DNA from 2 places in the Comamonas sp. UBA7528 genome. Region 1 is predicted to be linked to the other one. Evidence: riboswitches for the same ligand, from Rfam matches in the RefSeq annotation. Region 1 holds a riboswitch; the other holds the start of a gene.

Region 1 (3,859 bases):
CTGGCCGGCAGGCCGGTGCCGCCATCGGTGCAATGCTCCAGCACGCCGCTGTGGCCCCAGTCCGAGCCTTCCTGGCACAGGTCGCGCAGGCGCTGCAGCGTCTGGCGCACCCCGTTGCGTGACAGGCGCGAAAGCACGCTGTCATCGGGTGACACATGGGGGCAGAACAGGCCGGCGGGCAGGCCGGAGGCGCCGTCCGCCGGGCCGTCACCGGCCACCAGCACCTGCACCTGCCAGCCGCGCAGCGCCAGGCTATGGGCGGCTGCACTGCCGGCCAGGCCAGCGCCCACCACCAGGGCCGTGCCAGCCTGGGTCACCGGCGGCGGGCCGGCCTGGGCGCGCACGCGCGGTTCCCAGGCCGGGTTGAAGCGGGCCTGCAGGTTGTCGCGCTTGGGGGGCACGCCGGGCACTTTGCGCACTTCAAAGCCGCATTGCGCCAGCTGGTCGCGCACCGCACGCGCAATGGTCCAGGTGGCCAGTTGCGTGCCGCGCCGGCAGTGGCGGGCCAGGGCCTTGAGGGTGTGGGCATCCCAGATGCCGGGGTTGGTGCTGGGGCTGAAACCGTCCAGGTAGATGCTGTCGGCCACCGTGGTCTGCTGGCGCAGCATGGCCTGGGCATCGCCAATCCACAGCGTCAGCTGCACGCGGCCATCTTCAAAGCCCAGGCGGTGTACGCCCGGCAGCAGGCCGTAAAAGCGTGCGGCCAGCTGTTCGGCCAGCGGGCGCAGCAGGGGATCAGTGGGGGCAGCGCGCAGCAGGTCGTCGGCGCTGACCGGGTAGGCCTCGACCGATGTGAAATGCAGCATGCGCGGGCGCTGCGGATCGGCCTTCCAGGCCGCCCAGGTCACCAGAAAGTTCAGGCCCATGCCAAAGCCGGTTTCCAGCACGCGCCATTGCGCCTGGTCGGCCCAGGCCGCAGGCAGGCCGCAGCCTGCAAGGAATACCTGGCGCGCCTGATTCAGTCCCCCGAGTTCGCTGTGGTAGCGGTCCTCAAAACGGGGGCTGTAGGGGGTGCCATCGGGCAGCCAGGCAATCGGTTCGGACATGGGAGGCAGGGTTCAGAGGAGTAGGACGATGGTGCGGCAGCACCTGCACGGCGCAGGATCGGCCGGGCAGGGCGCGCGCCCCAGCGGCGGTACGCCGCGCCGCCGGGATCCGCTCACTCCCAGCGCTGCTGGTAGGAAAACGTGGGCAGCCGCCAGTGAAAGCGGATGGCCGCCAGCCGGAACAGCAGCCCGCCTGCAAAGCACACCAGGGTGCTGATGTTGGAGCTGACATCCAGCGCGCGCAGGCCCAGGAACAGCAGGCAGACGGCCAGGGACACGCTGGCATACAGCTCGCGGCGGAAGACCACCGGCACCTGGTTGCACAGCACGTCGCGCAGAATGCCGCCGCTGATGCCGGTAATCATACCGGCCATCACCACCACCACGCCGGGGTAACCCAGCTCCAGCGCCACGTTGCAGCCTATTAGCGAAAAGGCGATCAGGCCCATGGCATCCAGCAGCAGAAACACCTGCTTGAGGTGGATCATGTAGCGTGCCACCACCGTGGTCAGCAGGCCGGCGGAAATCACCAGGTACACATATTCGGGGTGTTGCGTCCAGCCAATGGGGTAGTGGCCCAGCACCATGTCGCGGATGGTGCCGCCACCCAGTGCCGTGACGAAGGCGATCACCACCACACCAAAGATGTCCATGTTGCGGCGGCCTGCCGCCAGTGCCCCGGACATGGCTTCGGCCGTGATGGCGATTAGGTAGATCACCAGCATGGCGGTGAGGTTGGACAGCTGGAACGATTCCAGCAGCGAAACAGATGGAAGCATGGCGGACCCATACGTGAAAAAACCAGGCATGGATGCTGTCCATGGTCTGGTGCGCCTCTCCCGCTGTCCTTTGTACCTGAGAGTTGCGTGCGCGCAGCCCGGTGCTGCGGCACTTGCCCCTTCGGTGAGCCGGGCCGGGTGGGCACGGGCTGCTCTCCAGTTGGCGAATCTTTGCTGCGGTACGTCGGCCTGAGCGATTATGGGAGTTTGCGCCTTCGGCGGAGGCCGGCTGTACAGCCGCCTCGCTCTCCCGCAGAAAGCGGCGATTCTAGGCGCTTTTGTACAGCGCAGAGGCCGCAGGGGCGTTGGTGCGGGGGAAGCTGCTTGCGGGTGCGGCGGGCAAAAGAAAGCCCCAGGGCCTGGAGCGCTGGGGCGGGTCTTCACGCGGTGCCCTCAGCACCGCGTGCGCAAGCGGCAATTACTGCGCGCTGGGGGGCGGCACAAAGCCGGCTGCGGCGTCGGCGCCAGCACCGAAGAAATGGTTTTCCATCTGGCGGGCCAGGTACTGGCGAGCGCGGGCATCGGCCAGGTTCAGGCGGTTTTCGTTGACCAGCATGGTCTGGTGCTTGAGCCAGTCGGCCCAGGCTTGCTTGCTCACGCTTTCGAAAATGCGCTTGCCCAGCTCGCCGGGGTAGGGCGGAAAGTCCAGGCCTTCAGCGTCTTGGCCGAGCTTGATGCAGTGAACGGTACGTGCCATGGGGGAAATCCTGTCTACGGATGTTTTGGTAATAACAAACTGAAATCTTATTTGTTTCAGTTTTGAGGGCGGCATTCCAGAATGCACAGCAACGGAGCGAGAAGCCGTTTGACAACGCAACCAGAATCACCGAGACCCTCAATGACAAATCGCCGCCACTTTATCAAGTTTCCCCTGCTTGCCAGCCTTTTGACCGGCTTGACCCTCGGCGCTCTGCCGGCTCTCCCCGCTCTGGCCCAGCAGCAGGTGACCCTGCTGAATGTCTCCTATGACCCGACGCGCGAACTGTACGTGCAATACAACCAGGCCTTCGCCAAGTACTGGAAGGCCAAGGCCGGCCAGGATGTGACGATCAAGCAGTCGCACGGCGGCTCGGGCAAGCAGGCCCGCTCGGTGATCGACGGCCTGGATGCCGACGTGGTGACGCTGGGCCTGGCTCCGGACGTGGACGCGCTGGTCAAGAACGGCGGCCTGGTGGCGGCCGACTGGCAAAAGCGCCTGCCGCACAACTCGGCGCCTTACACCTCGACCATCATCTTCCTGGTCAAAAAGGGCAATCCTAAGGGCATCAAGGACTGGGATGACCTGGTCAAGCCCGGCGTGTCGGTGATCACCCCCAACCCCAAGACTTCGGCAGGTGCCCAGTGGAACTACCTGGCGGCCTGGGAATACGGTAAGCGCAAGTTCGGCGGCGAAGCCGGTGCCAAGGACTACGTGAAGAAGGTCTACGGCAACGTGCCTGTGCTGGACACCGGCGCGCGCGGCTCCACCATCACCTTTGCCCAGCGCAATGTGGGCGATGTGCTGCTGGCCTGGGAAAACGAAGCCTTCCTGGTGCTCAAGGAGTTCGGTGCCGAGAAGTTCCAGATCGTGGTGCCCTCCGTCAGCATCGTGGCCGAACCCACCGTCTCCGTGGTGGACAAGAACGCCGACAAGAAAGGCACCCGTGCCGTGGCCGAGGAATACCTGAAGTACCTGTACTCGGACGAAGGCCAGGACATCGCCGGTAAGAACTACTACCGCCCCACCTCGGAAAAGGCCCGCGCCAAGTACGCGGCCCAGTTCCCCAAGCTGGATCTGTTCACCATCGACCAGGCCTTCGGTGGCTGGTCCAATGCCGGCAAGCATTTTGTGGATGGCGGCAGCTTCGACCAGATCTACACCAAGAAGTAAGCAGAACGTTGCGGGGTGGCGCACGTCACCCCGCAGCACCCAACCAAGGAGCATGTCATGCAAGCACAGCCTGCCCACCAGCCTTATTTGAAGAGCCATCTCGCACCGCTCGGCAAGGCGCCGCAGGAGCAGGTGCGCCAGTTGTTGCTGGTCACCGCCCGGCA
Region 2 (3,859 bases), on a different contig from region 1:
CCAGCGCCGGGTTGTCCAGCTGGGCCAGCACGGTGTCGGCGCCCAGAAAGCCGCCCGCGCGGGCGCCGCCGGTGCGGCGCACCTTCTGGATGGCCCAGGTGAGGGCGGCTTCCACCGGCGTGGTCTTGTCGTCCATGTCGTTGCCGTACAGGCACAGGCCGGCTTCCAGGCGCAGCGAATTGCGTGCGCCCAGGCCGACGGGTTCCACCTCGGGCTGGGCCAGCAGCTTGCGGGCCAGGGCTTCGGCCTGGGTGCCCGGCACGGAGATTTCAAAGCCGTCTTCGCCGGTGTAGCCGCTGCGCGTGACGTAGCAGGCAATGCCGTCGATCTGCACCGCCATGCCGGTCATGAACACCAGACCCAGCACTTCGGGGGCCAGGCGGCCCAGGGCCGCAGCGGCCTGCGGGCCTTGCAGGGCCAGCAGGGCCTGTTCGGGCATGGGGATGACCTGGCAGCGGCTGCCGATGTGCTGCTGGATGTGGGCGATGTCGGCCACCTTGCAGGCGCCGTTGACGATGAGGAACAGGTCCTCGCCGCGGTTGACGAACATCAGGTCGTCCAGGATGCCGCCCTGGGCGTTGAGCAGCAGGCCGTAGCGCTGCTTGTGCAGGCCCAGGCCCTGTACGTCGACGGGCAGCAGGGTTTCCAGTGCGGCGGCGGCGTCGGGGCCCACCAGGCGCAGCTGGCCCATGTGGGAGACGTCGAACAGGCCGGCGGCGTCGCGGGTGTGGCGGTGTTCGGCCATCAGGCCGCTGGGGTATTGCACCGGCATGGCGTAGCCGGCAAAGGGAACCATGCGTGCCCCCAGCTCCAGGTGCAGGGCGTACAGCGGGGTGGTCAGCAGGTCGGTGGTGTCAGCGGTCATGGTGTCGCAGAGCAAAGCAAAAGAAATGCCGGCGGCCTGCGCCGCCTGCGCTTTGCCCTGTTGTCCGCTTTACCTGAGAGATTCACCCGCACCTTCCAGGCGTGGGGCTTGCTCCTTCGGTGGACGGGGTGCCGGCACCCGCGCCTCTCTCCAACAAGGTACGCCCGCGGTCGATGCGGCGGGCGGCTGCCAGTCCTTTTGCCTGAGCGTTCGGGGTTGCCCCTGCGCCTTCGGCGGCGCCGCTGGGCCTGCTGGCCGGGCGCGCTCTCCTGACGAATCCGCGCAGTATATCCGGGCCGATGGGCGGTGCCTACCCCGATGCATATGCATAGATGCAAACGATCTGATGCGCTCCCTATACTCGTGTACCAATTTCGATGGATTCAAGGAGACGAAGTTGGTCGACACACAGTTTTCCCCCGCGGGCGCAGCCCCTGTCCCGGCACCGCGTGCGGCGCTGACCCTGGGCGATACGCTGGCCTGGCCGGCGCGCTATCTGCCGCGCAAGGAGGCGCTGGTGGTGTCGGACGCGCAGGGCCGCCGCGCCTGGACCTATGCCGAGCTGGATGCCGAGGTGAACCGCCACGCCCATGGTCTGCAGCAGCTGGGCATAGGCCAGGGCGATGTGGTGGCCGCCTTTCTGTACAACACGCCGGCCTTTGTGTTCACCTTGCTGGCGACCGCGCGCCTGGGCGCCATCTTCAATCCCATCAACTACCGGCTGGCGGCGCAGGAGCTGGCGTTCATCCTGCAGGACGGCAGCGCCAAGGCGCTGGTGTTCGAGGATGAGGGCGCTGCTGTGGTCGAAAGGGCCAAGCTGCTGGTGCCCCAGGTGCAGCACTGGATCCACGCCGACCCGGGCGCCGCGCCGGCCTGTGCCACCGCGCAGCTGGCCGCGCTGGCGGCCGGCCAGCCCGCCACGGCGGTGGACGTGCGGGTGGACGAGGATGCGCCCTGCATCCTGATGTACACCAGCGGCACCACCGGCCGCCCCAAAGGTGTGCTGCACACCCACCGCAGCAAGCTGGCGCACAACGCCATGATGCACCAGGTGATGCAGTTCCGCCGTGAGGATGTGGGCCTGTCGGTGGCCCCGCTGAACCACACGGCCGAGCTGCACACCAGCTTTTTGCCGCGCCTGCAGGTGGGGGGCACCCTGGTGCTGCAGCGCCGCTTCGATGCCGCCGATGCGCTGCGCCTGGTGGAGGCGGAAAAAGTCACCTTCTTCTTTGCCGCGCCGACCATGGTCACCATGCTGCTGAACGACGCCACCCTGGGGCAGCGCGATCTGTCGTCGCTGCGGCTGGTGGAGTACGGCGGGGCCTCGATGGCGCCGCACCTGATCCGCGAGTGGACGCGCCAGGTGGGCTCGGGCCTGGTGCAGGTCTTCGGCACCACCGAAATGGGGCCGTGCATGTCGGTGCTGTACCCGCATGAGCAGCTCAGCCATGCCGGTTCGGCCGGCCTGCCGTCGCTGAACCACGATCTGCGGGTGGCGCGGGTGCGCGAAGACGGCGCCGCCACCGACCCGGCCGATGCCTGCGCGGTGGGCGAGGTGGGCGAGATCCTGGTGCGCGGCCCCTGCATGATGGCCGGCTACCTGAATCGCCCGGAGGCCAACGCCAAGGCGCTGGCCCATGGCTGGTACCACACCGGCGATCTGGGGCACCTGGACGCCGATGGCTATCTGTGGATCCGCGACCGCATCGACTACATGATCAATTCGGGGGCGGAGAACGTCTACCCGCGCGAGGTGGAGGACGCCCTGGTGGGGCACGCCGAGGTGCTGGAAGCGGCTGTGGTGGGCGAGAAGGACGCGCGCTGGGGCCAGGTGGTGGCGGCCTATGTGGTCGCCAAGCCGGGAACGGTGGTCACGGCCGCGGTGCTGGATGCGTTTTTGATGCAGGGGGACCGCCTGGCCAGCTACAAGCGCCCGCGCAGCTACCACTTTGTCGACAGCCTGCCCAAGACCACCAGCGGCAAGATCCAGAAGCATCTGCTGCGCCAGGCGGATCTGTGCGCAGCCTGAGAGAGTGAGGGTCTGAGGCCGAAGGGCTGAGCCCCCGGTCACACCTGCCGGGCAAGCCCCTGTCTGCCGCCGATGGCGGCGCGGGCAGGGGCTTGCCTGTTTCTAAAAGGAGAGCAGGCCGGGCCGCCGGGCGGTTGCCGGCGTCGCATGCGCTGCGGGCGCCCATAAAAAACGCGGCCGAAGCCGCGTTTTGGGGGCGCAGGTGCTGGCCAGCGGCACCGTGCCGGGTGCTTACTGCACCTTGGCCTTGGCGCGCAGACCGTCCTGGAACTGCATCAGCTTTTGCTGTTCCAGTTGCTGGGCGATCTGGGGCTTGACGTCGTCCAGCGCAGGCAGCTGGGCCTGGCGGGTTTCGATCACGCGGATCACGTGCCAGCCGAACTGGCTCTTGACCGGGGCGCTGGTCATTTCACCCTTGTTCAGCTTGAGCATGGCTTCGCTGAATTCGGGCACGTAGTTGCCGGGGTTGGCCCAGCCCAGGTCGCCGCCTTGGGCGCCGGATCCGGGATCCTTGGATTCCTTCTTGGCGATGTCTTCGAACTTCTTGCCGCCGTTCACTTCGGCAATGATGGCCTTGGCGCGGTCTTCGGAGTCCACCAGGATGTGGGCTGCGTGGTATTCCTTGCCTTCGTTGGCAGCGGCGAACTTGTCGTATTCGGCCTTGATTTCGGCGTCGGTGACGGGGTTCTTCTTCTGGAAGTCGGCGAACAGTTCGCGGATCAGAATGGTCTCGCGGGCCAGTTCCATCTGCTGGCGGTATTCGGGCGAAGCAGCCAGGCCGCGGCGGCCGGCTTCCTGCAGGAAGATTTCGCGGGCGATCACTTCTTCCTTGATCTGCTCATCCATTTCTGCCGGCACGGGGCGGCCGGAGCGCTCCAGCTGTTGCTTCAGAACGTCTGCGCGCGCCTTGGGCACAGGCTTGCCGTTGACGATGGCCAGGTTCTGGGCGGTTGCCGAGAAGGCCA

What was found. Region 1 has a riboswitch for glycine ahead of B3349_RS02925 (trimeric intracellular cation channel family protein). Riboswitches for the same ligand answer to the same signal wherever they lie in the genome.
Region 2: another riboswitch for glycine. It lies ahead of gcvT (glycine cleavage system aminomethyltransferase GcvT); the one in region 1 lies ahead of B3349_RS02925 (trimeric intracellular cation channel family protein).

Annotation. Positions count from the first base shown of each region.
Region 1 covers NZ_DLMU01000002.1:227,200-231,058, forward strand. The annotation lists gene mnmC (bifunctional tRNA (5-methylaminomethyl-2-thiouridine)(34)-methyltransferase MnmC2/FAD-dependent 5-carboxymethylaminomethyl-2-thiouridine(34) oxidoreductase MnmC1) at 1-1,046, opposite strand, end outside; gene B3349_RS02925 (trimeric intracellular cation channel family protein) at 1,160-1,825, opposite strand; glycine riboswitch at 1,993-2,088, opposite strand; gene B3349_RS02930 (oxidative damage protection protein) at 2,244-2,522, opposite strand; gene B3349_RS02935 (sulfate ABC transporter substrate-binding protein) at 2,664-3,695, shown strand; gene B3349_RS02940 (hypothetical protein) at 3,753-3,859, shown strand, end outside.
Region 2 covers NZ_DLMU01000009.1:347,000-350,858, reverse strand. The annotation lists gene gcvT (glycine cleavage system aminomethyltransferase GcvT) at 1-865, opposite strand, end outside; glycine riboswitch at 916-1,029, opposite strand; glycine riboswitch at 1,055-1,143, opposite strand; gene B3349_RS12635 (fatty acid--CoA ligase) at 1,323-2,894, shown strand; gene B3349_RS12630 (peptidylprolyl isomerase) at 3,126-3,859, opposite strand, start outside.